Regions from separate parts of the Pseudomonas sp. A34-9 genome, predicted to be linked through region 4. Evidence: predicted binding sites of a transcription regulator. Region 4 holds the regulator's gene; each other region holds the start of a gene.
What was found. The regulator FliA, encoded in region 4, starts transcription of late flagellar genes. The targets are predictions, from matches to a motif close to CTAAAGTTTNNNNNNNNNNNGCCGNTAA.

Region 1: the regulator FliA is predicted to act here: its motif matches at 1,164-1,191, upstream of P3G59_RS11625 (methyl-accepting chemotaxis protein).
Region 2: the regulator FliA is predicted to act here: its motif matches at 940-967, upstream of P3G59_RS21995 (methyl-accepting chemotaxis protein).
Region 3: the regulator FliA is predicted to act here: its motif matches at 1,260-1,287, upstream of P3G59_RS00705 (methyl-accepting chemotaxis protein).

What each region holds. Positions count from the first base shown of each region.
Region 1 is NZ_CP119967.1:2,586,196-2,588,396, forward strand. It holds gene P3G59_RS11615 (DUF2388 domain-containing protein) at 50-364, opposite strand; gene sodC (superoxide dismutase [Cu-Zn] SodC) at 525-1,046, opposite strand; gene P3G59_RS11625 (methyl-accepting chemotaxis protein) at 1,292-2,201, shown strand, end outside.
Region 2 is NZ_CP119967.1:4,927,597-4,929,797, reverse strand. It holds gene P3G59_RS22000 (transporter) at 1-804, opposite strand, end outside; gene P3G59_RS21995 (methyl-accepting chemotaxis protein) at 1,082-2,201, shown strand, end outside.
Region 3 is NZ_CP119967.1:143,491-145,691, forward strand. It holds gene P3G59_RS00695 (FecR family protein) at 1-599, opposite strand, end outside; gene P3G59_RS00700 (sigma-70 family RNA polymerase sigma factor) at 599-1,099, opposite strand; gene P3G59_RS00705 (methyl-accepting chemotaxis protein) at 1,403-2,201, shown strand, end outside.
Region 4 is NZ_CP119967.1:1,897,239-1,899,439, forward strand. It holds gene fleN (flagellar synthesis regulator FleN) at 1-704, shown strand, start outside; gene fliA (RNA polymerase sigma factor FliA) at 701-1,441, shown strand; gene P3G59_RS08475 (chemotaxis response regulator CheY) at 1,608-1,979, shown strand; gene P3G59_RS08480 (protein phosphatase CheZ) at 1,998-2,201, shown strand, end outside.

The DNA of each region.
Region 1 (2,201 bases), 690 kb from region 4:
TGCCTATGCGCCTTCAGCGGCCATCCATCGGCTGCTTTATCCGTGACGGCTACTGATTCAGGCCTTCGTAATGCACCAGAATCGCGTTGGCCAGATCTTCATCGCTGGCGTTGAGTCCAGGGTTGTTCTGGCGGACCTGTTGCAGCACCGATTCAAGATAAACCCCACGAATGGCCCCGCCACTGGCGACAAATGCAGACAAGTCGTCACGGGCTGGAATCACCATTTTGTGATCCTTGAAGGTCGAGTACAGCGACGCGGAGACACCGGCCGAAGTAGCGACGTCGCCCGCATCAACACGGGCCAACGCCGAACCGACTGGCAGGCATAAGAGTAAAGAAGAAACGAGCACTAACTTGCGCATGACGGTGTTCCTCCACAAGCGCGAAGCAAAAAGGGAAGGACTGCATAATGTGAGAGGGGCGCGGTGAGCGGGAGTTCCGTGGCGCTGGAAAGTCTGCGTTATTGCAAGACAGACGCGGGCAACACCATGGCGGGTTGCCCGGCCTTCAGACTGCGACGGCTCAGATCACCCCGCAGGCCATGCGATCACCGCCACCGCCCAGCGGTTTGGGCATGTCGGCGTGGTTGTCGCCACCGGCGTGGATCATCAGCGCGTGGCCCTTGATCTCGGAAATTTTTTTCAGACGCGGCGCCAGCACCGGATAGTTGGCGATGCCGTCAGCGCTCACGTAAACCGCCGGAAGATCACCCAAATGACCGTCGGCGTAAGGGCCGAGGTGCTTGGCGGTTTTTTGCGGATCGAAATGTCCGCCTGCGGCCAGTGCGGCGCCTTTCACGCCGTCCTTCATGCCGGCTTCACAGCTACCGTTTTCATGCACGTGAAAACCGTGCACGCCGGCCGGCAGGGATTTCAGGTCGGGCGTGAACAACAGGCCATATGCCGTCTCACTGATGGTGACCGAGCCGATAGCCTGTGGCGCACCGTCGGCGCTGACCAGATTGATCGCGACTTTTTCCGTCGCCGCCTGTGCGGTGCCGATGGCGAAGGTGCCGAGCAAACCCAACCACAATGCGCGTTTCATAAGCATTTTCCTTTTGCTGCAAGAGTGTTCAGAACGACGGACTCAATAGCCTGCCGGCATTAACCGGCGATGAAGGCACATCCTCCGGCGTTGCAAAGTGTGACTTGCCGCGCAATCGGAAAGTTTTGCTGCCTTTGGCCAGCATGCCGACACCTGCTGACACGCTCTGGCGCGGCAGACCTGCGCAAATAGGCTTAACTGAAGGCTGACAAGCGCTTACGGGCGTGACGAGGGAGGAAAATCCGGTGTCGATCAAACTGCGTTTAGTGTTGCTGATTGTGACAAGTCTGCTGACAGCCTTGATCGTGAGTCTGGTCAGTTACATCGGCAATCAGCGGATGGCCTCGGCGGTCAGCGATAACGCGGTCAGCATGAGCGCGCTGCGCAACCACATGGAAGCCGACATGATGCACGACGCCCTGCGCGCCGATGTCTACTCGGCGATGCTGGTGGGGTTGGGCAAGAGCACCAGTACGGCGTCCGAGGTGCGCGATTCGATCAACGAGCATGCGGGGCATTTTCGTGAGGTGCTCGAGGAGAACCTCAAGCTGCCAATCAACCCGACATTGCGCACGGCGCTGGAGCAGATCAAACCGAGCCTCGATACCTACATCAACGCGGGCGAGCGGATCGTCGGTTTGGCGTTGGACAATCCCGATGCCGCTCAGCAGGAACTGGGCACCTTCAACACTGCGTTTGGCCAGCTTGAAGCGCAAATGGCCGCGTTGAGCGAGTTGATCGAGTCCAATACGCGGCAGACCAGCGCAGGCACCGAAACCGCCATCCGCAATGCCAACGTTGCGCTCGGCGTGGTGTTGCTCGCCAGTCTTGTGCTGCTCTTGATTCAGGGGCGCTGGGTCATCCTGAGCATCATGGGGCCGTTGAAGACCGCCAGCCGTATCGCCGAAAGCATCGCCCACGGCAACCTCAGCGAGCCGATTGCCGAACCGTCCGGCAAGGATGAAGCCAGTGTCTTGATTCGTACGTTGGCGACCATGCAGCGCGATTTGCGCAACATGATCGATGTGGTGCGGCGCAATGCTCACGGCGTCAGTGGCATGAGCGAACAACTCAGCCATGGTTGCCATCAGGTCGCCGACAGCAGCCAGCAGCAAAGCGTCGCTGCCGGCACCATGGCTGCGGCGGCCAGCCAGA
Region 2 (2,201 bases), 3.0 Mb from region 4:
GGCGATCTCTTCCTGCAACAACTTGATCCGCTCACCGAGGGCGGTGAGGTCGTTGATGATCAGGGCAAACTCCTCGGTGGACTTGCGCAGTTCCTTGACGTCCTCCTTCTGCAACCACGGCGGTGGCCGGTTGAGCAGGCGCAGCAGCGACCCCGGCTCCAGTGCCAGCAGCCGTTGCAAGCGCACCAACACCCGCCGGTTGGCGCCGAGCTCGGCGCGGTTGGTCGACAGGCGCGAGGAGAGCAATTCGTCCTCGATCTGATCGACGCTCAGGCTGGTCTTGCGCACGATCTGCGTCAACACTTCGCCCTGATCGCGCAGCAGATGCACCAGCAGTTCCGAAGGCGAACGAAAGCGCTCGCCGGCCTTCACCGACGAGCGCAGTTTGTCCACCGAGTGCAGCGGTTGCAGGCGCGCGCTGACGATCAGTTTGCTGCGCACGCAGACCCACAGCGTCGACACGTCGGAGGAAACCATGCTGCTGAGGTTGAACACCACATCGTTGACCACCGCCAATAACGCCGAGTCGACATGCTCGATGCGCGTCGACCGCGAGCCTTCGTGCAGCGCTTCGAAAAATTCCTCGGGCAATTGCAGATGACTTTTCATCCAGCGCTCGCACGCCGCATGCGCCAGATTGAGGTGCAGCCAAAGGAATTCGCCCGTGTCGTTGTCGTCCTGCAAGCAGCGCAACGCTGTCGCCGAGTCGACTTCGCGGCCACGCTCACCGGGCAGGAAACGAAAGCCGTAGAGCAGGCCAAACAGATCAGGATCGCGATGACTGATGTCGAGGCTGTGGTTCATGAAGGCTCGCTGCGAAGAGGGTGCGTCGGTCGCGCAAATGGCAGGTTCACTGAGCCGCATCATCGCAATGTCACATGACGTTTGTGTGACAGCAAAATGACGCCAAATCAGCGACTTGCCGGCGGTCGGATTTTCTTCAAGAAGCGCTCTGGTACGCCGATCACGCTTAGGTTACGTTGCGCGCGCTTGGCCATGAGCCAAGGCTCGCCGACACGGATGTCCGGCACAATTTCACGCCTTACCGGGCGTGCCTCATCCTTGTCCTGAGTATCTTTCGATGCTGCAAAAATCCCTGAGAGCGCAAATTCTCGCCCTGCTGAGCGGCAGCCTGCTGGCGATGCTGTTGATCGCGCTGGCCTGTTTTCATTTCCTCTCCAACGGCGTGCAAAGCTACAGCCAGTTGATCGCCGGTCCCCTGCACACATCGCAATTGATCGACGAGGCCAATCTGCAATTCAAGGTGCAGGTGCAGGAATGGAAAAACGTTCTGCTGCGTGGCAAGCAACCGGCGGATCTGAGCAAATATTGGGGGCAGTTCGAAGACCGCCAGCGCGATGTGCAGAATATCCTCGGTGAACTGGCCAGCCAGAAGGGCCTTGAGCCAAGCCTGAAAAACCGTATCGAACGCTTGCGTGATGAGCACCGTCAGCTCGGTTCGGCCTATCAGAAGGGCCGCGATGCCTACGTGGCGGCCGGTGGTGATCCGACGGCAGGCGACAACGCCGTCAAAGGTGTCGACCGTGCCACCAGCGATCAGATGAGCGAACTGGTCAGCGAGTTGCGCAAACAGGGGACCGAGCAATCGGCGCTGATCAGTGCCGAGGCCGATCGCACCGTGTGGCTGGGGCTATTGGTGATGCTCGCGTCGGGCTTGCTGATCGGCCTGCTGAGCCTGTGGCTGGTCAACCGCAACCTGGTCGAACCGATCCGCAAACTGATCGATTACGTCACTCAATTGAGCCGCGGCAAACTGGCCGAGCGTGTGGTCAGCGACCGCCAGGATGAGCTGGGCAACCTCGCCGCAGCGGCCAACACCTTGCGCGATTTCCTCGCCGAAACCTTCACTCGTTTGCAGCGCAGTGCCAGCGATCTGGACAGCGCCAGCGGCGAGTTGAATGCCATCGCCACGACCATGGCCGGCGGTACCAATGAGCAGTTCAACCGTACCGATCAAGTCGCCACGGCGATGAATGAAATGTCCGCCACCGCCCAGGAAGTGGCGCGTCACGCCGCCGATGCCGCGCGTGCGGCCGACGATGCCGACCAGTCTGCCCAGCAGGGTGAGAAGGTCATGCAGAGCACCATTCACTCGATCACCCAGATGCGCGGCGAAATCGCCAACACCGCCACGGTGATCCGTCGTCTGGAAGCCGACAGCGGCCGTATCGGCAAAGTGC
Region 3 (2,201 bases), 1.8 Mb from region 4:
GCATTGAGGGGGTCATAAGTCCCGTGACGGTTTTGTACACGCAGCGGCCGATCAGTCGGCGCGCCCTCATCGGAGCCACCACACGTAACAATGATTTCACCGCGCGTCAGTTTGATCAGCCGCTGCTGCGCGGTGTAATCCAGATCCACTGCACTCGCGGTGTTCAGTTCGATTCGCGTGCCATCCGGCAACTGAAAGCCGCGCCGCTCGCCCGTCGCCGTAGCGTAATCGGCGCTCCACTGCTGCCACGCGGCCGTGTCTTTGGCCAGCCAAGCGGCAGAGCCCATCAGCAATGCGCCAGACAACAGCTTCAAGGCTTGTCGCCGGCCAAGACCCTGGGCACTGTTTTCCAGGGTGTGGAACGCCACTTGCGCACCGGGCACCGCGCGTAAATTGTTGCTCAGTTCGGCTTGCAGCGACTGCACCCGTTGCCAGGCCAGTTCGTGCTCATGGTGTTCGGCACGCCATTGTTCGCACTGACGATTCAAACGCGGGTTGTCATGGTTGTTGCGCAAACGCAGCAGCCAATGAATGGCTTGTTTGACCACGTGCTGCCGGGGTTCGGCGCGGCGACCGAGTGCGACGTTATCCACAGGCATCAGCTTTCGTACCGCAGCACGTAGCAGTGATACAGCGCGTCGGCGACGTAACGCTCAACCGAACGCAAAGAGAGCCCCATCTGTTCGGCGATCTGCTTGTGGGTCAAACCTTCGCACTGCGCCAGCAGAAAGGCCTGACGCACTTTCGGCTTCAGTCCTTCAAGCATCCGCGCAATGCTCTCCAGCAATTCGATCACTAGCGCCCGTGCCTCGGCACTTGGTGTTTCGGCTTCGGGCAAATGCGCGATGGTTTCGAGATAGGCGCGTTCGATTTCCTCACGACGCCAATGGTCGATCACCAGGCCGCTCGCAATGGTGCTCAGGAAGGCGCGAGGCGATTTGAGTTCGAGGCGTTCGGTGCGCTGCAGCAGGCGCAGGAAAGTGTCCTGCGCCAGGTCTGCCGCATCCGCCGCGTTGCCCAACCGCGCGCGCAGCCAGGCGTTGAGCCAGCCGTGATGACTACTGTAAAGCGCCTGTACTGCAAACTCAGGTGAGGACATCAACGTAAACGTCACAAATGATAATTACTCGCATTGTCATCAAGGGTTACGGAATTTGCAACCGTCGCTCGAACATTGCCCCTGAAAATATCGCCGCGAACGCTCTGGCACGCCGTTCGGCGGGAATCCGACAGAAATGCCATCCATTTCCTGCACAACCCTAAGATTTCGCCAACACGTGCCGACAGACTGGTGAGACATGCGTGCACCAAAGTAGAGCGGCCAGAAGAACGCTGCCTGCGCTGTACATGGAATGTTGCATCCGGAACGCATCCCCACTTTTGGCATAAGAAGTCCCATGAAATGAATCTCAAGTTCAGCCATAAAATCCTGTTGGCCGCCTCGGGCGTCGTGGTCCTGGCGTTCGCGCTGTTCACCCTCTACAACGACTATCTGCAGCGAAACACCATTCGCCAGAACCTTCAGTCCTCCGTGCAGCAGGCCGGTGACCTGACCGCCAGCAGCGTGCAGAACTGGATGAGCGGGCGGATTCTGGTGCTGGAAAACCTCGCGCAGAACGTTGCCCATCAAGGCAAGGACGCGGATTTCCCGGGTCTGGTCGATCAACCAGCGTTCACCTCGAACTTCCAGTTCACCTACGTCGGTCAGGCCAACGGTGTGTTCACCCAGCGCCCTGACGCGAAGATGCCGGACGGCTACGACCCGCGTCAGCGCCCTTGGTACAAGCAAGCCGTTGCGGCCGACAAAACCATGCTGACGCCGCCGTACATGGCAGCGGTTGGCGGGTTGGTGGTGACCATCGCCATGCCGGTGAAAAAGAACGGCGAGCTGCTCGGCGTCGTCGGGGGTGACCTGAGCCTGGAAACCCTGGTGAAGATCATCAACTCGGTGGACTTCGGTGGCCTCGGCCACGCTTTTCTGGTCAGCGCCGACGGTCAGGTGATCGTCAGCCCGGACAAAGATCAGGTCATGAAAAACCTGAAAGACATCTATCCGAACACCAGCGTACGCATCGAGAAGGGCAACCAGAACGTCGTGCTCAATGGCCAGGAACGTATTCTGTCGTTCACCCCGGTGAGCGATCTGCCGAATGCGCAGTGGTACATCGGTCTGTCGATCGATCGCGATAAAGCCTACGCCG
Region 4 (2,201 bases):
ACGCCGACCTGGGCCTGGCGAATGTCGACGTATTGTTGGGTCTGACCCCTAAACGCACGCTGGCCGACGTCATCGAAGGCCGGTGCGAATTGCGTGACGTGCTGTTGCAAGGCCCGGGTGGCATTCGCATCGTCCCGGCCGCGTCCGGCACGCAGAGCATGGTCCACCTGAGCCCGGCGCAACACGCCGGCCTGATTCAGGCCTTCAGCGACATCGGCGACAATCTCGACGTGCTGGTGATCGACACCGCTGCGGGTATTGGTGACTCGGTAGTCAGTTTCGTACGCGCCGCGCAAGAAGTGTTGCTGGTGGTCTGCGATGAGCCGACCTCGATCACTGACGCGTATGCGCTGATCAAACTGCTCAACCGCGACTACGGCATGAACCGCTTCCGCGTGCTGGCCAACATGGCGCAGAGCCCGCAGGAAGGGCGCAACCTGTTCGCCAAGTTGACCAAGGTCACGGATCGCTTCCTTGACGTGGCCCTACAATACGTCGGCGCCGTGCCTTACGACGAAAGCGTGCGCAAAGCGGTGCAGAAGCAGCGTGCGGTGTACGAAGCCTTCCCGCGTTTCAAGTGCGCGCTGGCGTTCAAGGCGATCGCGCAGAAGGTCGACACCTGGCCGCTGCCCGCCAACCCGCGTGGCCACCTTGAATTTTTTGTCGAGCGCCTCGTGCAGCAAACGGCAGGGCCCGTGCTATGACCGCAAGCGGTATGAACTACTACAAGAAGTCGGCACGTGACGCGCAGTACGAACTGATCGAGCGTTACGCGCCACTGGTCAAACGCATTGCTTATCACTTGCTGGCACGCTTGCCGGCGAGTGTGCAGGTCGAAGACCTGATCCAGGCCGGGATGATCGGCCTGCTCGAAGTCTCGACCAAATACGACGCCAGCAAAGGCGCCAGTTTCGAAACGTACGCGGGCATACGAATCCGCGGCGCGATGCTCGACGAAGTGCGCAAAGGGGATTGGGCGCCACGCTCGGTTCACCGCAATACCCGTATGGTCAGCGACGCGATTCGCTCAATTGAAGCTAAAACCGGCCGTGATGCTAAAGATCACGAGGTTGCGGCCGAACTCCAATTGAGTCTCGACGATTACTACGGGATTTTGAATGACACCTTGGGCAGCCGCCTGTTCAGTTTCGACGACCTGTTGCAGGACGGCGAACACGAAGGGCTGCACGAGGATGGCGCCAGTGCTCATATGGAGCCGTCACGCGATCTGGAAGATGAACGTTTCCAGGCAGCGCTGGCGGACGCGATTGCCAATTTGCCGGAGCGTGAGCGACTGGTGTTGGCGCTGTACTACGACGAAGAGCTGAACCTCAAGGAGATCGGTGAAGTCCTTGGCGTCAGTGAATCGCGGGTCAGCCAGTTACACAGCCAGTGCGCGGCCCGTTTGCGGGGGCGTTTGGGGGAGTGGCGAGCGCGCTGAAGGCAGTGTGGGGACACTGCGAACGAGGCTGGTGCGGTGATGAACGGCACCGGTCTTGCTCTGTTGTGCTCCAGACAGTCTTCGAGTGCTGCGCCGATTGATTGAAGTGGCGCGTCCAGGTGCTGGGCGCGTTTAAGACTGCTTGGAGGTCGAATTGAACAAAGACATGAAAATCCTCATCGTTGATGACTTCTCAACGATGCGGCGGATCATCAAGAACCTGCTGCGCGATCTTGGGTTCACCAACACCGTCGAGGCTGACGATGGCGTGACTGCCATTCCAGTGCTCAACAGCGGAAGCATCGACTTTCTGGTAACGGACTGGAACATGCCGGGCATGACCGGTATCGACCTGCTGCGCCACGTACGTGCCGATGAAAAACTCAAGCACCTGCCCGTACTGATGGTGACTGCAGAAGCCAAGCGCGAGCAGATCATCGAAGCCGCTCAGGCCGGTGTAAACGGCTACGTAGTCAAACCTTTCACGGCTCAGGCGTTGAAAGACAAAATCGAGAAGATTTTCGAACGCATCGGCTGATGAACGCGCGGGGGAGCTATGGAGCATAACGAATCTTCACAGGGCGATTTCGAGTCGACCCTGAAAAAACACGCGGTCGAACTGGTCGAAAGCCTTGAAAAAGGCAGGTTCGGCGACGCTGTGCAACTGATCCATGAGCTCAATCAGACCCGTGACCGTGGCCTGTATCAGGAAGTCGGCAAGCTCACACGTGAACTGCACAGTGCGATCGTCAATTTCCAG